Regions from separate parts of the Parendozoicomonas sp. 2304DJ65-17 genome, predicted to be linked through region 1. Evidence: predicted binding sites of a transcription regulator. Region 1 holds the regulator's gene; each other region holds the start of a gene.
What was found. The regulator PhoB, encoded in region 1, activates phosphate uptake and scavenging genes when phosphate is short. The targets are predictions, from matches to a motif close to TGTCATANNNNTGTCANA.
Positions count from the first base shown of each region.

Region 2: the regulator PhoB is predicted to act here: its motif matches at 3,236-3,253, upstream of ACY2RR_RS22120 (alkaline phosphatase).
Region 3: the regulator PhoB is predicted to act here: its motif matches at 2,663-2,680, upstream of ACY2RR_RS22615 (ABC transporter permease subunit).
Region 4: the regulator PhoB is predicted to act here: its motif matches at 3,396-3,413, upstream of ACY2RR_RS07380 (bifunctional metallophosphatase/5'-nucleotidase).

Region 1 is NZ_JBYVJV010000007.1:220,299-225,461, forward strand. It holds gene ACY2RR_RS17785 (chorismate--pyruvate lyase family protein) at 1-250, shown strand, start outside; gene ubiA (4-hydroxybenzoate octaprenyltransferase) at 247-1,128, shown strand; gene ACY2RR_RS17795 (hypothetical protein) at 1,129-1,725, shown strand; gene phoB (phosphate regulon transcriptional regulator PhoB) at 1,831-2,523, shown strand; gene phoR (phosphate regulon sensor histidine kinase PhoR) at 2,594-3,922, shown strand; gene ACY2RR_RS17810 (H-NS histone family protein) at 3,929-4,348, opposite strand; gene ACY2RR_RS17815 (DUF2798 domain-containing protein) at 4,549-4,776, opposite strand; gene ACY2RR_RS17820 (LysR family transcriptional regulator) at 4,867-5,163, shown strand, end outside.
Region 2 is NZ_JBYVJV010000012.1:91,092-96,254, forward strand. It holds gene rlmD (23S rRNA (uracil(1939)-C(5))-methyltransferase RlmD) at 1-363, opposite strand, end outside; gene ACY2RR_RS22115 (substrate-binding periplasmic protein) at 596-1,363, shown strand; gene ACY2RR_RS22120 (alkaline phosphatase) at 1,416-2,999, opposite strand; gene ACY2RR_RS22125 (transporter substrate-binding domain-containing protein) at 3,283-4,095, shown strand; gene cysM (cysteine synthase CysM) at 4,142-5,065, opposite strand.
Region 3 is NZ_JBYVJV010000013.1:67,168-72,330, forward strand. It holds gene pstA (phosphate ABC transporter permease PstA) at 1-309, opposite strand, end outside; gene ACY2RR_RS22615 (ABC transporter permease subunit) at 343-2,607, opposite strand; gene ACY2RR_RS22620 (DeoR/GlpR family DNA-binding transcription regulator) at 2,809-3,495, shown strand; gene ACY2RR_RS22625 (glutathione S-transferase family protein) at 3,492-4,088, opposite strand; gene ACY2RR_RS22630 (hypothetical protein) at 4,305-4,976, shown strand; gene ACY2RR_RS22635 (hypothetical protein) at 4,986-5,163, opposite strand, start outside.
Region 4 is NZ_JBYVJV010000002.1:527,435-532,597, forward strand. It holds gene ACY2RR_RS07365 (bifunctional 4-hydroxy-2-oxoglutarate aldolase/2-dehydro-3-deoxy-phosphogluconate aldolase) at 1-170, shown strand, start outside; gene ACY2RR_RS07370 (DUF2947 domain-containing protein) at 221-715, opposite strand; gene ACY2RR_RS07375 (carbonic anhydrase) at 874-1,476, opposite strand; gene ACY2RR_RS07380 (bifunctional metallophosphatase/5'-nucleotidase) at 1,469-3,373, opposite strand; gene ACY2RR_RS07385 (hypothetical protein) at 3,514-4,905, shown strand; gene rimI (ribosomal protein S18-alanine N-acetyltransferase) at 4,962-5,163, opposite strand, start outside.

The sequences.
Region 1 (5,163 bases):
GGAGGGGAAAAACCGGCAACTTCTGTTTTTGAAGGATCGCCCCCTTGGTGCATTTCTTTTTTCTCAACCAAACCTTGAGCGCGGCCCTATAGAGCTGACCCGTACAATAAACTCTGCACACGAAGATATTTGGGGGCGCAGGTCTCTTTTCACCCTGAATCACAAACCTCTTGCTGTTTGCGAATACTTTTTACCTGAAGAAGACTTCATGGAAAACGATCAGACTATGGCGGGAGCTCTGCCCGTATGAGCAGCATGCCAACATCTGTATCTACCCGGTTAGAAAATTATATTCAGATCACCCGCTTTGACCGTCCTATCGGTACATTTCTGCTGTTGTGGCCAACACTCTGGGCACTCTGGCTGGCAGCTGATGGCTGGCCGGACTTCGGCCTTTTGATTATCTTTTCCCTGGGCACACTGTTGATGCGTTCCGCAGGGTGTGTGATTAATGATTTTGCTGACCGCAACCTTGATGGTCACGTAAAACGCACCCAAAATCGCCCCATGGCAACAGGCAAGATTTCAGAGAAAGAAGCGCTGCTGCTCTTTTCTGTATTGCTGGGGGCTTCTTTTCTTCTGGTTTTAATGACAAATACCTTAACCATTCAGCTCTCATTTGCCGGTGCTGCTCTGGCGGTTATTTATCCGTTTATGAAGCGGTTTACTAACCTTCCACAATTTGTGCTCGGAGCGGCTTTTGCTTGGGGAATCCCAATGGCCTGGGCTGCACAAACTGAAACGGTTGCTCCTACTGCCTGGCTAATGTTTGCCGGATGTTTGTTGTGGATAGTCGCTTACGATACTCAATACGCAATGGTAGATAGAGACGATGACCTGAAGATTGGTATTAAATCTACCGCCATTCTTTTCGGTAAATATGACAATCTGATCATTCAGGTTTTACAGGGACTCACTCTGGGAATACTGGTTATTACCGGATTGATTACCAGCTCCGGGGTTGCTTACTATCTTGGCCTTGCCGGAATGACTGGAGTGTTTTTCCACCAGCGTCGTATGACCCAGAACCGAGACCGTGACGAGTGCTTCAAGGCCTTTCTTTCAAACCACTGGGCTGGGCTGGCTGTTCTTACCGGCATTATTGTTGATCGCTGCCTAACCGTATAAATGAATCCAGAACTTTCCCGACAGCTGGCACCTTACCTCCCCGATGGTACAGAATCCCTTTGTGTCAGCTGGCTGGTAAATGACAATATTCAGATGCGCATTTCACGCCCTAGAAAAACCAAACTGGGGGACTTCAGACCAGCCACTCGTGGATTACCCCACAGAATCAGTGTGAACTGTAACCTTGAACCGGTGCAGTTTCTTATTACTTTCGCCCATGAGGTTGCCCATGTGCATACCTGGAACCAATACGGAAGAAAGGTGGCTCCTCATGGTGAAGAATGGAAAGCCAACTATCGCCAAAAGCTTCATGAACTTCTTGCGTTGGAGGTTTTGGATGAGCAAACAACACACGTCCTTCAGAAGCACAGCATCAACCCTAGAGCCAGCAGCGGTCACGACAACCATCTACAGTCTCTAAAAAAACCGGTGAATGGTAAAACCCTGAATGATTTATCTCCGGGGGATACCTTTCAGATAGAAAACAAAAAAACCTTCAAAGTTATAAAAAAACTGCGAAAGTACTGGGTTTGCGAGGAGCCTTCCACGAAGCGCCATTACAAAGTTCTTGGTACTCTCCCGGTCGTCCTTAAATGACCATAAAAAATAACTAATTTCGTGCTTATAAGTTTCTGTCATTTAACTGTAACATTGAGGCGTTGTAATTCTCAGGGCAGATCCTAAGGGGGAATCTTCTGAGCCATGACAACAACCAGCAAAATTCTCATAGTCGACGATGAAGCGCCAATCAGAGAGATGATCGTCGTTGCTCTAGAAATGGCTGGTTATCACTGCCTTGAGGCAGAGGATGCCAGAACGGCTCACGCCTTAATCGTGGACCAAAAGCCAGACCTTATTCTTCTGGACTGGATGCTTCCAGGAGTTACCGGCATTGAGCTGGCCCGACGCCTTAAGCGTGATGAGCTGACGTCTGCTACCCCCATCATTATGCTCACCGCAAAAAGCGAAGAAGATAACAAGATTCAGGGGCTGGAAAGTGGTGCAGATGATTACATCACCAAACCTTTCTCCCCACGAGAGCTTGTTGCACGTTTAAAAGCTGTTTTACGCAGAACCGCGACTGCTGGCCAGAGCGAACCTATTGAGGTTCTGGGCGTAATGCTCGACCCAATCAGTCATAGGGTATCCATTGATGGCGCCCCTGCTGAAATGGGACCAACTGAGTACCGCTTACTCCAGTTTTTTATGACTCACCAGGAACGGGCTTACACCAGAAGTCAGTTGCTTGACCATGTGTGGGGGGGTAATGTTTACGTTGAAGAGCGAACAGTTGATGTACACATTCGTCGCCTGCGCAAAGCTCTCGGCAATGATCATGAGAAACTGATCCAAACGGTAAGGGGCACGGGATACCGTTTTTCCATGAAGGTATAACCGGAGTTTTCGGCCAGAGGCCGAGCCGGATACACAATGGATTTGTTGACATAATAAGACCGGATAAAATGTGAACCATAACTGGCAAATTGAAGTTATTAAGCGCCTGGTTCTGATGCTGGGTGCCTGTCTTGGGATTGGACTGTTAACCGGACAAACCCTTCCTATTATCTTGATCGGCTGCGGAGCCTATCTTGTCTGGACTCTGAAAAATGTTTTTCAGCTGATTAGCTGGCTGGAGATTTCCTCCTCGTCCTCTGAACTTATAGAGCCTCCCAACGGCCATGGCCTTTGGGGAGAAATGTTCGACGGCATGTACCGCCTGATGCGTAAACAGGAACGTGCACGCAACCGACTTAAAGCAGTTATTAATCGTTTCCAGCAATCCACAACTGCTCTTAAAGATGCGGTTGTTCTTACGAATGACCAGGGCCAGATCGAATGGTGGAACCCAGCAGCCGAGCATATTCTCGGTCTACGTAATCCTGATGATGTAGGTCAGCAGATTACCAACCTGATTCGACACCCGCGCTTTGCACGTTATTTTGAAAGTGAGTCCTATCAGGAACCATTAATGCTCCCTTCTCCGGTTTCTGCCGAGAAGAGGCTGCTCTACTCCATCACAATTTATGGTCCAAACAATCGCCTTCTGGTTGTGCGGGATAACACCCGGGTATTCCAGCTTGAGCAAATGACAAAAGACTTTGTTGCCAATGTTTCTCATGAACTGAGAACACCGTTAACTGTGATTTCAGGTTATGTGGAAACACTTTCCGACAGTCTTGTTTTAATGCCTGAACCACCTCCTCCAATGCTGCCTAAAGCTCTTGGCCAAATGCAGAGTCAATCAGACCGAATGGCAAATATCATTGAGGACTTGTTGATTCTTTCAAAACTGGAAACAGCCGATAGTCTGCAGGATCTCACTCCTATACCTGTTGCTGAACTATTGGATGATATTGCAAAAGATGCACGATCCTTTAGCGGAGAAAGAGGTCATACGATTGAGGTGTCCTGTAAATCAGGAACTGAAATACTGGGCAACGAGAAAGAACTTCGCAGCGCTATTTCAAATCTTGTATTTAACGCCGTTAAATACACGCCGAATGGTGGTTCTATTAAGTTGAAGTGGGTTGTTGAGCTTAATACTGGCTACCTGTCAATCAAGGACAACGGCATCGGTATTGAGCCTCAACATATTCCCCGCCTGACAGAACGCTTTTACAGAATAGACAAGAGCAGACACGCATCAACCGGAGGCTCAGGACTCGGCCTCGCAATAGTTAAACATGTGCTGCTCAGACACGATGCAACGCTAATGGTAAAAAGCAGACCAGGAAGAGGAAGCAGTTTTACCTGTCACTTTCCTCAAAGTCGCTTAGTAAGAAAGGCTGCTTAATAAGACTCAGCGCGATTCGATGATGCAATCCGACCTTTCTTTGCCGGTGCGCTGCAGATAATCCTGAAAGATTTTAGGAGCTCGGCCAGTCAGTGAACCTTCCCACTGATGGACACTGCCATCACCATCCTGATATTCAAACAGGAAACGTTTGATATTGCGTTTTTTCTTTTCGCCAGGCATCGTCTGACCGAAATCTTCAAGGGAAACACCACGCTCTTCCATAAGTTTACGAATAGCATCAATGCTGTTCTTCTTTTCTTGAAGCTTCTCTTTTTCTGCACTGACAGCTTCGCGTTTTTCTTCCAAAACATCCTGTAATCTGGAAACGATTCTTTCCAGATCTTCAACGTGCACATCCCGGAACAACCCGCGCATACGGGTTTTGCTGCTCAAGCGGTGCATCACTTCCTCGAATATATTCACGAATCAGACCCTCGCTTTGACACAATAAAGGCGATTGAAAAATAGGTAATAGATTCCAGACTGACAACTGCAAATCATTTTATTTTCAGATTTTAAAAACAGGAATGGATAAGGCCATATTCCCATTTTTAATAACCATAATATATTCTGCAGTGCGACTGCGCCTTTCATTGTTGCAGCAGTGTTTATTGAAAGGATGGCTAGATTGCTTTTTCCGGGCAAACCATTGCAGCCAGTGAACGCACACCAGGTAACACCAGAATGTTCATGGTAAATGCAATCGGCCAGGAGATAATAAAACTGCGCATCCACCCCATAAATGTCATGTGATCCAGTCCATTATTGATTGTTGAAATCAGACCAGACATAACCAGAGACATAACACAGGACCCTAAAATAGCGGTCACCCAAAACAACTTACTTTTCACTAAAAAAAACCTTCAAAAAAATGCTCTTGCTATAAACCATGGCCAGATTAATACTTTCGGCCTATGGAAAAAATACGCAGTTTTTAAAACATGAATTCCATATTTGGAAACTTCGACGACCTTTATCTGTTCTGCCACGTTGTTGAGAGTGGCTCTCTTCAAAAAGCCTCCCATAACCTGCGTTTACCGGTATCAACAATGTCCCGTCGCCTGACAGCACTGGAGGATCGCCTTGGCGTTCGACTGCTTGAGCGCAAAGGTCGAAATCTCTCAGCAACTCAAACGGGTCAGATATTTTTTAATCGCCTATATGGGGAGTTCGAACAAAGTGAGATGGAGCTGGCAGAACTTCTGTACGAAGAACAGCAGGTAAAAGGCAATATTCGC
Region 2 (5,163 bases), on a different contig from region 1:
CCCAAGAGCAATCTCCTGTTTAATCTCCAACAATCGGGTACCGGAAACATGTTGCTGATTGCAGCCACCACACCGGCTGTACCAAGGGCAGGGAGGCTTGACCCGATCTGCGGAAGGAGAAATAACCCTGGCAATAACACCTTCAGTCAGTTTTGTTGTCTGCTTAGTTATTCGAACTGACACCTCATCACCGGGCACAGCCTGCTCTACAAACACTACCCGGCCTTTATCTCTAGCAACCCCACGTCCATCATGGGTCAGAGACTCTATCGTCACTTCTAGCGGGCCTGAGCTTTGGCGAGCACTGTTTCGCGTTCGGCGGGAGGAGACGAAACGATTGGATGGATTACGCTTGGTTTGCATGTAAATAAAGCAGACAGACAGAAAAGACCCGCATTGTATAGTCTTCTGCCGCTTCTGTAATGAAAAAGGTAACTACCCAATACCTTCACAGTGACTGTTTTTCATTAATTATTTATCATTTTTGCCACTGACCTCACACTTTAACAAGGGTTAACCTCCCTTTTACCCAGCACAACTGTATGATCCAGCCACAAATGGACTTAGCGCAAAGAAACTGCTGCGGAGTACCCGAATGTACTCACCCCTAACAGCTCTTGCCCGCAAATCCCCCCCACTCGTGCTCCTGTTAACTGGCACGTTGGTGTGGCCTGCGGCTGCAGAGCAGGCTCAGCCAAAGCTGATCACACTGTGTTCAGACTCATCCGACTGGCCACCTTACACCATGTCTGACAATGGCAAGGCCAAAGGCCTGTTCGTAGATATTGTGAAACAGGCAGCCGATCTTTCTGGCTTTTCTGTTCGAGTTATTCCCACCAGCTGGCCACGATGCCTAAGACAGACCCTGCAGGGAAAAGTTGATGGAATTCTCCCCATAGCAGTGACAGAAGAAAGGCTAAAGCTTTTTCACTTTCCTGAGGATGCCAGCAAAACCGAGCAATCTCCAAATATGCTTGGCCGTGCCAACTATATGCTGATCATCCCTTCCTCCATTAATCTATCAAAATATTCGCCCGCTTCTCCCCCTCAGCCTGTACGCATTCCCTATGCCTATTCATTTTCTAACGAAGTGGCGCAATACGATCTGGATATCGATACCGGTTTCCAGAATGACAGAGTGGCATTAATTGATCTGGTACGCACAGGGAAAGGGGCCGTGGTTATTTCGAAAACATCAGCTGAACACTACAGCCAGCAGGATTTTTTCAAAAACAAATACATCATCTACCCGGAAGTGATTTATCAGCAACAGTATTATCTGGCCTTTTCCCGTAACAGCAAGATGACAAATCCTGAGAAGGATAGATTCTGGAAAGCTATTGCCAAAGTAACAGTCAAATAAAAAGCCCCACCATATTGTTGCAACTGATGGGGCTTTCCATTAGTAGAACGACTTACAGAGCGTTCTTCAATTTCTGACCAATATCGGTGTGATGATTCATACCATCAAAGGCTTCAATCACGTCTTCAGGGCCGTAACTCATAACAGCAACAGGGGTACTTGTATGAGTTCCTGTACCCCAAACAACATTCTGCTGCTCAGCCAGCTCACGAGCCAGCAGGTTCAGGTGAATATCATCCCCATACACGAAGAAAGCACGGAAATCAGATACCTTAGGCAGAGTTTTGCTGGCCAGGTACTTGTGCCCTTCGGTCATGTAAGGGTTAGGTGCACGCTGGAGAATACGTTCAGCCTGCTTCTCACTAATTGAGAAAGGTCCGGTGTCGGCCACAACCTGTGCAAAAGCAGCTGGAGTCTGCTGATCTTTTGGCAACTTACGGAACTTGCCCATAATGCCGTAGAAGCTTTCGGTCTGCTTGTACATGTTGTCCAGAATTTCTGGAGCACCGAAGTTGAAGTTAGGCTTGTAATCACGCTTGGCAAAACCTTCACCTGGCAGCTTCTGAGCCTTTGGCAGGTTAGCCGCAGAGTAACTGAAACCAAACGAACCGGTTTCATGGTCCGCAGTTACAACAACCAGAGTATCATTGCGCTTGCTGGCCCACTCATACACAGCCTCAACGGCTTCATCAAACTTCAGCATTTCATGCAGCATGGTTGCTGCATCGTTGCTGTGAGCCGCCCAATCGATCTGGCCACCTTCAACCATCAGGAAGAAACCGTCCTTATCTTCAGAGAGAATATCCAAAGCTTTCACAGTCATTTCTTTCAGAGTTGGCTGAGTGCGCTCTTTGCTGTCTTTGGTTTTGGTGTAAGCAATACCGTCCATCATGCCAGAGTAAGCAAACAGACCAAGCACCTTGTCATCATCGGCTTTTGCCAGCTGATCGCGATTAAAAGCCAGGGTGTAACCGGCTTTCTGTGCATCCAGAAGCAGGTTCTTCTCATCCTTACGCTTGGACTTGATCTTGACGCTGCCACCAGTCAGATCAACCACCTGCTTATAGGTGTCACCTTTTTCGTTAACAGATTTAGGAATCCAGTAGCGAATGCCACCAGACAGCATGACATCCACACCAGTTGCCAGCATATCTTCGGCAATCTGGTTTTCCATGGATCGGTGTGGCTGGTGAGCGGCAAAGGAAGCCGGTGTCGCATGGGTCAAACGGGTATCAGAAACCAGACCGGTCGCCTTACCCATTTTCTTAGCTTTTTCCAGAATAGTTTCCGCAGGGTTTCCGTCTTTATCCAGACCAATAGCTTCCGATGGAGAAAGCTTTCCAGTAGCCAGCTGACTGGCTGAACTGGCTGAGTCAACCACCACAGAACCGTCCGGGTAAGTCATGGACAAACCCATCGTGCCGGCATTCACCAGGCGGGTCATAGCCGTTTCACCATTGTCATAAATGGAACTTGGTGCCAGGCGGGCGTAACTCTCCAGCATGCTCAGCTGCTGTGGCCCCATACCGTCGCCAATCATCAGAATGACATTTTTCGCTTTACCGGTTTCTGCGAACGCACCGGAGGTTGCTGCCATTGCCAGTGCAACAGCGCAAAGATTTTTTTTAAACCCCATTTTATTTGTTCTCATAGAGGTGGTGATTGTTAGTTGTGCCATTGACTTTCGGGAATTTACATACCGTTTATCTAACGACAAGTGACAGATAATAGAGTTTTTTGAGAAGATTCCTACCACAAATATCAATAGAAAGGGGTTTATTCACAACTCTTTATGAGCTCCTTCAGCTTTGGTCTGCTGAGTTCAACGTGAAATAACAACCCTTCAGAAACCCAACAAACATAACTCTGACCAGTATCAGATTTATGACACAAAGAAAAACAAGCCAACGGAGTTCAGGATGTATTGGCGCAGTCGCAGTTTGGTCATCGCAACAGCTATTTTCTCATTGGTCAGCCTACAGACACAGGCAGCATCCCCGAGGGAGACCGTGCAGCTATGCATAGACAACTCCTATTGGTTTCCTTTCACTCTGATGAAAGACTACCGGGCAGAGGGCGTCTTTATTGACATGATAAAAGAGGTTGGCGAACGAACTGAAAAACGCATTGTTGTTCGCCCTACCAGCTGGTCCCGCTGCCTGCGCATGGCCAAAAAGGGGAAAGTTGATGGCATCCTTGGAGCTTCCTACAAGGATGAGCGAAACGAGTGGATGGAATATCCAGCCGATGCTCAGAAGGGCAAGTCTGAGGAACACAGTATGAGCCTGGTTGATTATGTTATTGTCACTCCAATCAACAGTTCCTACACATACGATGGAAATCCGGCCACTCTTCCTGGCCCTGTACGAGTACCTCGCTCTTATTCCATTGCAGAGGATCTAAAAAAGAAAAATGCGCCTATAAAAAACCGCTTCGCCACAGACCGAAGCGCCTTGGTTGACCTGGTACGATTAAACACCGGCTCAGCCGCCCTTATGGGTAACATTGCCGAACAATTCCAAAACAACAAGTTTTTTAAAGGCAAATACACCATTCAAAAGGTCAAGTTGAAGTCGAAGAATTATTACCTAACTTTCTCCAGGAAAAGCTCTCTAAGCGAAGAGACTCGCACCGTACTGTGGGATGCACTGCAAAGTGTACGCGAAGATAAAGACCTGATGAGTGTTTTCTACAGCAAATACCTTGATGAAGCAGAAGAAAACGCCAGTTAATTGAACCAATGAAAACGCCGGGAGTTCATCCTGGCGTTATTTCTACTCAGCTAAATACCCCTGTGGAGAGGTAGCGATCTCCCCTATCACAGACAATCGCCACTATCGTTGCATCCCTCACAACCCTATCGATTGCAAGAGCTGCTGATACAGAACCTCCTGACGATACACCACAAAAAACACCCTCTTCTTTAGCCAGCGCCCGCATGGTTTGCTCTGCTGCCTGCTGCTCAACATCCATAATTCGATCAACTTTCGATGCATCAAAAATGGCCGGCAGGTATTCTTCCGGCCAACGTCGTATACCAGGAATACTGGCACCATCAGCTGGCTGTAAACCGATAATTTCAATATCAGAATTCTTCTTTTTCAAAAATGAAGAAGTCCCCATAATCGTGCCTGTCGTCCCCATCGAACTGACAAAGTGTGTCACCTGCCCCTGGGTCTGCTCCCAGATTTCAGGTCCCGTTCCCTGAATATGGGCCAAGGGGTTATGCTGGTTACCAAACTGATCCAGAACTACACCCTCCCCTCTTTTCTCCATTGCCAGAGCAAGATCACGAGCCCCTTCCATTCCTTCTTCTTTGGAGACCAGAATCAACTCAGCCCCATAAGCGGTCATGGCCGATTTGCGTTCTTCGCTCATATTGTCCGGCATAATCAATTTGATGGAGTAACCGCGAATGGCTGCGACCATTGCCAAAGCAATACCAGTATTACCACTGGTCGCTTCAATCAAACTATCCCCAGGGCTGATGCGTCCAAGATTCTCAGCCTCTCTAATCATGGAAAGCGCCGGGCGATCTTTTACAGAACCTGCAGGGTTTTGCCCCTCCAGCTTCAGCAAGACAACATTATTTCTGTCAGTGGTCGCCAGTCGCTGTAAGCGCACAAGGGGAGTATGGCCGATCAGAGTCTCAACAGTCGGGTAAGAGAGTGAACTGCGATCATTTTCTTCTTTTGGAATCATTCCAGTGTCTTGTTTACTGTTCTGTATTTGTTGAAGACATAGTAACGGTCTTGGGCTAAAGACTTGTATACTGCTTTTTCATATAAATAGAAAAATAA
Region 3 (5,163 bases), on a different contig from region 1:
GTTACCAACTTTCAGAAGCTGTCGTGTGACAAGTTCCTGGTTATCCAGTCCAGTAAAGCCCGCGTCTATAAGACGCTGAACAGGAATCTCTTCATCATCTGCCAACTGTCCCATAACTACACGACTGCTCTGGCCAGGCACCATGTAATCGGCAGTCATGATGGAAGAAGGCCAGAAGTGCCCTAAACCACGCGCTGCAATCAACGCTAGCAAACCAATGACCATAACGAGGCTGATAGATACAGCGCCAGCGTTCATCCAAACCCACGGTGAACCACTTTTAAACCAGCTTTTGACAGTTATTTTCATATCTTTATTACCGTCGTTCATTCTTACCGCAGATTAAAGGGAGCTGTACTTTTGACGCAGCCGGTGACGAACCAGCTCGGCCATTGTGTTCACAACAAAGGTGAAGACAAACAGCACCAGCGCGGCCAGGAACAGAATACGATAGTGAGAACTGCCCACTTCAGATTCCGGCATTTCTACAGCGATGTTCGCTGCCAGAGTGCGCATACCTTCAAAAATATTGGCATCCATAATTGGTGTATTACCGGTTGCCATCAGTACGATCATGGTTTCACCCACAGCGCGGCCCATGCCGATCATTACTGCTGAGAAAATACCGGGGCTGGCTGTCAGCAGAACGACCTTGGTCAGGGTTTGCCAGGGAGTTGCTCCCAGAGCCAGAGAGCCATAACTTAAATGTTTGGGCACACTGAAGATGGCGTCTTCAGCAATAGAGAAAATTGTGGGAATAACGGCGAAGCCCATCGCCAGACCGACTACCAGAGCATTCCGCTGGTCGTAGCTGATACCGAGATCGTGGGTAATCCAGGTACGCATATCGCCGGCAAAGAAAACACCCTCCAGAGTTCCGCTCATTGCCAGACACAACCAGCCAACACCCAGAACAACAGGGATCAACAAACCAGCCTGCCAACCATCAGGTACACGACCACGAATACTCAATGGCAAACGATCCCAGAAGAATGCAAACAGCAGCACACCAACAGGCATTAATAACAGCAGACTGAATATGGCGGGCAGATTATTTTCTATAAAAGGGGCCAGCCACAAACCAGCAAGGAAACCGAGAATTACAGTTGGCAGGGCTTCCATCAATTCGATAACCGGCTTCACCTTGCGGCGCATGGCTGGAGCCATAAAGTAAGCGGTGTATATCGCACCACAAATTGCCAGTGGTGCTGCCAGCAACATGGCGTAGAAAGCAGCCTTCAAAGTACCAAAGGCCAGAGGCATCAAACTCATCTTTGGTTCGAAATCATTGTTTGATGCTGAGGACTGCCAGATGTACTCAGGCTCATCGTAGGATTCGTACCAGACTTCTTCCCACAAAGCGCTCCAGGATACTTCCGGATGCTCATTATCCATGGAGAAGAAGGTCATGCCAGAAGAGGTTCCCAGCAACAGTGCATCAGCACGGGGAGCAACGCCAATGGAAGTCACAGCATCTTCGGCCACATCAACAGTCAGAACCTTGCGGCTGGCTGTGGTGTTATAAAGGCCGATAACGCCATCGCTATCCAGAGCAATAAAACCTTTACGACGATGTTCAGGAACAATCTGAACAATGGCGGCACTGCCTTGCTCAAAGCTGCGAATCTGAGTCAGCTTCTTTTTACCGGCTTCATTGCGCGCCATAAACCATTGGGTGATACGACCCTCACTGTCACCTGCCAACAGGGAAATACCACCCAGCAGGAATGTGAGATCGTTTACTGTGGCAGCATCCTGAGTTAACTCAATCACCTGCTCCACGGAAGGCAAGCCGGAACGGATATCAATCTGGGTCAGCGTATCTTTGCCAGACAACACATAAAGCCAGTGCAGATCTGGCTCCAGCAACAGGCTTCGTGCGCTTTCACTCACATATGGCAGAGTGACATCTTCACGCTCAAGGGTTACTTCCTCAGTAAGGAAGTCTTCTTCTTTGGTGAAACGCACCATGTAAAGCTCAGTTCCGCGAGAACCGGCCAGAATCAGTTGTTCTTCCGAATCTCTTACAGCGATCTGCTCAAGTGGCTTACCTTCAGCCAGAACAATAGCTTCAGCTCCGTAAGGATAAACAAGAGATGGAGTGATCAGGCGCTTGTCGTTTGGCCATGTAGTTTTGTAGTCGTGTTTGAAAATAATGGCCGAGCCATCTGACAATCCTGCCACCAGCAAACTTTCACCAGGAGCAGCGGCAGAAACAGAAACCACCTTTACACCAGCAGGAACTGGCAGTTGGCTTTTCAGTCTCTCAGAACCATTGATGGCATCGAAGAATAAAGCCTGACCATTGCTGTCGATTTGAAGACCAATCTCCGCCTGCTCTTCAGTCGTCAGATACAGGCTCTTTGCAGACGTTGCTGGCAGCACATAGCTGTGCTCAACCTTAACTTCCGCTGACTGGAAGAGTGGCATCACTTCATAAAGCAGATAGAAAAAGATCAGGAGAATTGCCGCAATAACGCCAAGGCCGCCCGTGGCAATGCCATAACGGGCGGTACGATCTTTCAATTTGCGCATGTTGCGATAACGCAGAATAGCCGGCGTGTCGAAGCTGACATCTGGTGCCGATTGCATACTTTGTTCGCTCATAGATTCTTGTTTTAGCCGGTTGAATCCTTTGTATGGGCGAACATTAACCGGCTTATATGACATTTATGTTACAGGGTTGTCACATTTCAACGTGATTCCTGTTACCGAAATGCTTCAGAGCAAAAACTAAACAAGGCAGTTGCCATATGATGTCTTTAATTTCAGGGAGTTATCCTGCAACCACCTTACGAGTTTTCTGTTTTGAACAGCCGCCAAAAGAATATTCTGAATCGTGTTGATCACCTTGGCTCCGCGAATATTAATGATCTTGCTGAACAGTTTGATGTGTCTATTGAAACCGTTCGCCGGGATTTGCGTCTGCTGGAAAAACAGGAACTACTGAAACGTTGCCACGGTGGTGCGGTCTCTCTTGCCGGGGAAGATATGGGGCGGGCTTTTGGTCATCGTCAGCACGAGAACGTAAAAGAAAAAACAGTTATTGCCCGTAAAACGCTGAAACATATCAACCGGGGAGACGTGATTATGATGGATGCCAGTAGCAGCAGCTGGTATCTGGCTAAAGAACTTCCCAATCAAATGCTGACTGTTATCACAAATTCCGTACGCATCTCATTTGAGTTGGTATCCAAGCCGGAAATCAGAACCATCACCATTGGTGGTATCTATTCAGAGAAATACGGTGCTTACCTTGGTTCTCTGGCTGTTGAGCAGATCTCCAACTTTCAGGCGAAGACATTTTTCTTCTCCTGTAATGGATTCCATGAAGAGAACGGCGTGTGGGACAGTAATGATATGAACACAGCCACAAAAAGGATGATGATGAAATCCTCTGAACAGTCTGTGCTGCTATGTGATAAATCAAAGTACGGCAAGACAGGGTTCGCAAGAATCTGCCATGCCGATGATATTGATCATATAGTCAGTTAATTCATACCGGTATAGCCGGGGAGCGCCTGAACTCTTTTTACCCAGGCTTGAATAGCAGGGTATTTATTCAGATCAAAGCCGCCTTCATGGGCAACATGGGTGTAGCCGTAAAGGGAAATATCAGCCGTAGAGATTTTTTCACCAGCCAGAAATGGTGTCTGCTGCAATTGCTGCTCCATAACACTCAAGGCTTTGTTACCACCTTCCTGAAGGTTCTCATATTCATCTTTTCGGTCTTCAGGCATACCAAGGTAAACATTGATGTAGCGCGCAACAGCAATATAGGGTTCATGGCTGTACTGTTCAAAGAATTGCCACTGCTGCACTTTAGCCAAAACAAATGGATCCTGCGGCAGGAAGTCTGAGCCATGAGCCAAATAATTAAGGATGGCATTTGATTCTGACAGACAACGCTCGTCTTCCAATTCAAGAAGTGGAATTTTTCCTGATGATGTTTTCCCCAAAAACTCCGGCGTGCGGGTTTCACCCTTCATAATATCAAGGGCAACCCACTCGTGGCGGATATCCAGAAATGAAGTCAGGAGCTTGATTTTGTAACAGTTGCCGGACTTGATATCGCCGTAAATTTTCATATTTCGCTCCACTTCTTAGTTTTATTGCCCTGTCACAGTGCCAGAGACATGCCTGTTAGTAAAACCAACTTTCTCCTGCAGTCTCAATCTTTTTGCTGTCAATCCCATTCAATATTCACAGTTATAGATTGCAGGGCTATGAACATATTTTCCCGATCGAACGGCACATCATTCTTCTCCTCTTCGAGACCTCCAGTTGAAAAAGAGATGGGAGATATGAGTACCACCAAAGAGCTAAACCCTGAAGAAGTCTTCCAAACAATGTCTGCACGGATTGTCGATGGTTCATTCTCTAACGGTGTCAGTCGGGCAATGTTCCAATCTGCTCACGATATAGTTCGTCTCGAAGATTCATCGCCATCAGAAACCGAAAAGGCTCTTATTCCCACTCTCACAGAAGTGCTCACAATAAATGGAGAGCGAGTAGCACCTCCTCAAGGTTTTTTCGGTTACATTCGAGGCTGGAGCGGCGCATTTAAAGATGCAATAAAGAAACAGTTCCCTGATTTGCCAGACAGCGTTGTAAATGCGGCTGTAGATAATTTAGTGCATCAATACCCTATCAAGGTAAATGACCATATATGCCGCTGGTGTGAACAGAATATTTTACAGGTGCTTCTTCCTACAAACCGAAAGACACTTATCCCAAACGCTCTGATTAAAGAAGTTAAACTGAACCTGGATCCTAAAAGGCCTGATCGCTTGCTTATACAGCATGAGTTGCACTTTATGCCTTTATTGCAAGGCTCACGACGAGCACAGAAAATATGCGATCAGCAATGGGTGAAGGCTATGTGCACTCTGGGTATCTCAGAACGGGATAACACTGTATGTTTCGAAGCAGTCGCTGCAGCCAGCATAGATTCAAAAGGTTCTCCTGAGCAATAGCTCCCCGCTTTATCCATCCTTTTGCTCAGGGTCTAACTTTCCGAGTAATAGTTGCTGTGCTGCTTTCAACTTCTCAAGCTTCTCTATCCCCTCTTGCAGTTGCTCTTCGTCTAACCCAAGCTCCTTGGCTTCTTCAATCGCTTTTTCAATTTCAGGAATACGTTGAGCCGCAGCCGCAACAAATGCT
Region 4 (5,163 bases), on a different contig from region 1:
TTTGCCCAACGGGTGGAATAGGTCAGCACAATGTTGCAGATTACTTAAGCCTGCCCAATGTCGCCTGTGTTGGCGGTTCCTGGCTCCTGCCGAAAGATGCAGTGGCTGCTGGTGACTGGAGTATGGTGACTGCGTTGGCGAAGGAAGCTTCGTCTTTATTGCAACTCTGAAACTAAGGCGAGGTTTGTATGGCCTCGCCTTTCTAATCGTTGAATTTTTCTTAGCCTTTACTGGCCGCAACAATGCCCTTTTTTCCTACAGAAACGGTTCCGTCCTGATGGAACTGAGCGGCTTGCTTTCGCTTGCGGCCAATAAGAATGCACTCGTCGTCGAAGAACAAAAAGTTTTTCCAGTTCCGGCTGAAAACATCCCAGGTTGTTTCCAGAACGGCTTCACTGTCGATGCAATAAAAGACAGTAGTTTCTGGTGTCCATTGAAGGTGTTCTGCAACAACAGCCGGTAATTCTGGTGCATCGGATTCCCACTCTTCCTGCCAGCTGCCCGACTCTTCCCAGGTTTCTTCCTGTGCTGGCCAGTCATCATCACCAAAATCTTCAGGAGTTAAACACTGTTTGCTGATGTTGTTACGCCAGATATCAATTGCAGCTACGGAAACCAGCGGTTTGATCTGTTCCAGATCTTTTGCAGGAACCGGCATTTCTGCATGGCGAAAGATCCAGGTGTTTTTGTAATCGGACAGGGGAATGTATTTCATTTGTGAAGCATCTTGGATGGAAAACCTTGAATGGAGAACCGTAATGGCAGATTGGGCAGGTCAGCTGTGGAGGGAACTTTATCAGATAGAGTCTGATTTTGCTTGGAAATCAGAGCCTGTTCACAGGTTCTAAGAAGGTAGTGAACAGGCTTCAGATATTAGTTTGAGTTACTGACCCGAATGCCCAGAGAGCGCAATTCACCGGTAGCAACATCATACACGCAGCCATGAATAGAGAGCTGTTGCCCGTTTTTCCAGGCTTTTTGCACAACAGGATTATCTGCAACGTTTAGTACTTGTTGCTCAATGCTGAGTTCACAGAGTCGTTCAGCCTGTTCGGATTCATTGGGCAGGCTTTCCAACTGTTCACTGTGATGGTCACAGAGTTCGTGAAGAGGTGTCAGCCACTCTTCAAGAGTTCCGTCTGCCTCTTTCTTCAGTGCTGCTGCCACACCACCACAGTTAGTGTGGCCGGTGACAATAATGTTTTTCACCTTGAGAACTTCCACCGCAAACTGAATGGCTGACATACAGCTCTTATCAGCGGGGTTCACAAGGTTTGCGATATTCCGGTAAACCAGCATCTGGCCAGGTTCCAGACCGGTCAGTTGTTCTGCAGGCATGCGGCTGTCGATACAGCCAATCCATAGGTATTCCGGAGATTGACCTTTTGCCAGCCGGGCAAAGCCACCAGGCTCTTTCTCTTCCCGCTCATCAGCCCATGCGCGGTTTTGTTTCAGGAGTGCGTTTATCTCATCCATTCTTTTTAGTGCGCCCGATAGTCCGAAAACCAATAACGAATATTATAAGCAGGATCGTAAACAGGAGGCCTGTAACCGTCCATAATATCCACGTTGCATTGCGTAACAGGTCGTCAGGTTTAAAACTGCTGATGGCCTGCATACGGGGTTCTGTTACGTTCTTGTTTAGCACAATATTGGCAATACCATCCCCGTCTGTGTCGGGAAGGTTGGCAAAGAAGTCCAGCTGAGCCTGCCAATTCTTATATTCCTGCAACCCTTCTTCGGCAGGAAGCCTGTCTACAATGCTCAGTTTCAGATCTGGCAAGGGGTTACCGTCTTTATCTTTAGGGGTAATGTTTACCAGCCCATAGCTGAGATCTTTCATCACCCAGGCAAAACTGCCGACATAACTGGACGCAGAAAAACTATAGAGGCGGGTTGTGTCTGTCAGATCCAATGGAGTGAACCCGGTTTCATGGGAGCCAAGCTCAATAGAGGTGATGCGATCAAGAGGTGGGCGCATTTTATTATAGGTAAAACGCAGGCCAGAGAAGCGTGGGAAATAGTCATCACCCTTGATGAGATAGGCAAAGGACATGATTTCCATAAGCCCGCGTAGTTCCTGAGCATTCATCCAAACCTTCATTAGCGGGTAACCAGGCTGGTTATCGTTGCCAACGCCGAGAGGTTGCAGGCGGAAGATATCGGAAACTGACTGGATGCCGCTATCGCCCATCAGCATATCAGCACGGATCAGGCTTTTGGTAGTCATTGCTACATCGCTGTCAGTGGCTTTTCGAATGCCGTCAGCGACAAGGTTACCGAGAGCATGATCTTCATAGGCTCGTGTCAGGGTTTTCGGGGTTTTGACCAAAGGCTGGTTGAAGCTGTACGGGCTGCCCGCCATCACTTCCTGGTCAATCAGCGCTTTAAAAGCGTTCACCTTTTCAGTGACAGCGTTTTTACCAATAATCTGGTCATCAATGGTGTGCAGTTTGTAGCCTTTGACGGTAACTTTGCCATTGTCTTTCAGCTCAAGGGAGATTTCCCCAAGGTAGCGGGTATCGGAGCCAGCCTGCAGTACAGGAGTTCCATTAATCATGATGGGCTCGTGGAGAGCTGTATGGCTATGGCCGCCAACAATGGCATCGATTCCGGGCACCTGACGGGCATATTCAACTTCTTCGCCGCCCCAGCTGCCGTCTTCATTTTTAACCACACCGCTGTGGGACATAAGAATCACCACATCAGCCTTTTGCTCTTCTTTCAGCAACCTGACCATAAACTTGGCGGTGGCAATCTGCTCCGCGAAAACTGCTGGTTTGGCATTGGGGGACACTTCGTCGGCTTCTTTTCCAATCAGGCCGAACAGGCCAAAGCGGATGCCGTTTTTCTCAATAATCTTCCACTTTTGAATGGTGCCGTTGTCCTGCAGGTATTTCTGGGCAGGGGGAAGTTCCAGATTGGAGGTGATAATGGCGGGTATCTCGTCCAGATGATTTCTGGCTGCATCCAGCATCTGTGAGAGGCCATCCGGGCGGAAGTCGAATTCATGGTTGCCCAGAGTCAGGGCATCGTAGCCCAGCAGCTTCATCAGTCTCAGTTCCGGAGCATGTTTCCGGTAGAGAGTATGGAATAACGTTCCCTGGCTGATATCACCGCCATCCAGTAACAACACGGGTTGGCCACCAAGCTCACTGCGGCGCTGGTCTATCAGGGTTGCCAGCCGTGCCACGCCACCAATGGTTTTATCATCGTTTATGGTTTGTGGGGTGTATTCGGTGTTGGGGCCAAACCCCAGCAGGCGGGACTGCCAGTCATTGGTGTGCAGAACTGTAAAAGGTTGTCCTGCCGCCATAAGCAAGGAGGAGAAACTCAGGCTTACGACCAGAAAAAAGCGCTGAAGTAGAGTCATTTTTATAATCTTTATTAGTAACTGCGACAAATTGGTGACACTGGAAGAAGTGTACTGGGCATATGCCCTCCGGGTAAATACCTACTGGCTATAGTGAGGAGAGTCGGGAGTTAAAAAGAATCATCAGGGAAGGTATATCCATGAACAGGTTAACCGGTTGTCTTTGGCTTGCAATATCCTTTGTAGCCTCATCGATGACTCAGGCTGCTCCAACGGATTCAGACACCATAAGCGCTTTTCAGATACGTGCGACGGATAGTCCGACCAGCTGCCTGGTTTTAAAACCAGATGCGGGAGAGGATCGCAGCGAAGTTATTGAAGTGATTGATGGTGTCTGTACTTACGAAGGAGCCTTGTTCTGGACTCTGGGGAAGAATCATCAGCTTATCGGTGTGACCAAGGATGTTGAGAAAAATGAGTCTCCCTGGTGCCTGACCCGTGAAAGCTCTTTCTACAGTGGCGAAACCCTGTCAGTCAGAGAATGTTATGACTCTGTCAATGAAGCCCAAAGCTGGGACTTTGATAACAAAGGCTTGCTGTACCGCTATAAGGAAGGGACTGGTCGTATTAGTACCGTTTCTGTTGTGGGACACTTTTCTGAGTTGGAAATGGGTGTCTGGAAAGGAAGCTTCCAGTGGGTGCATGAGAACCCCAGAGATACTAACTGGTGTTACACCATTCCCTGGGCGGAAAAATGTAATCAGGTCTGCGCTTCAACTGTAGAGCAGCCAAACTGTGAAGCTGGCGGGTCTTCGAAGCCAACGCCTCCGCCTACGGGACCGACTCCTACCCCAACACCGACAGGCCCTACACCGACGCCAACGCCCACTAAACCCGGAGATCTAGGTCCTACACCAACAGGTCCAACGCCTACACCTACTCCAACAACTCCGGAAAACAAACCTGAGACGAAGCCAGAAGGTGAGAAACCCAGTCCAACTCCAACGCAGCCGACCCCTCAGCCAGCACCACAACCGCAGCCTGAACCGGAAACCCCGGCGATCAGTAAGAAAGCGGCCTGGTTTGCGCTGAAGCAGGCTCGTACAGATGATAATTTTTGTCTGGAAGCCAAGACCACTCAGGTTCCTGACAAGAGCGGTAGTGGCTATGTCACGGTCAAGCTTGTCAGCCTGCAGTACTGTACTCCCGGTAAGAGCAGCCAGCAGTGGGCCCATGATCTGGTTACCAAGCAAATTTTCAATAAAGGTTTTGAAGAGAGCAATGAAGATGTCTGCTTAACCAAAGGCAACACAGATATAAGAATGACGCCTTGCTTGAGCCGTGGTCAGGAGAATCGCAGCCAGATGTGGTACTTCAGCCGTGGCTGGACCTCAGGCATTTCTTACGCCGCTCTGCTTTCATACACCGATGGCAGGGATAGCTGGAAGTACTTGTTAAATAATCCGCAGAAGACTCGCCTTAACCACTGGGTGCTGCCCAAATACAATGAAGATTGTGAAAGAGTTGAGCGGAAATGCTACGACCTGCCAGATGGGCAGTTGCAGGACTACGTACCGTTTTACATTAATTGAGAACGCCCCCTAGATTGAATGAGGGCGGCAAGAATTCATTCTTTCCGCCCTTGTTCTTACATTTGGAACGATAAGTCCTTCACCATAACCAAAGCATCTTCACGGCCATTCTTGGGACAGGGATAATAATTATTCCGGCGGCCAACTTCGGTAAAATTATTTTTCAGATAAAGCTCAATCGCCGAGGAATTGGAAGCCCGTACTTCCAGAAATAGAATTTCTGCTTTTTGTTCCGCCAAATCCTGAATAAGAAAATCC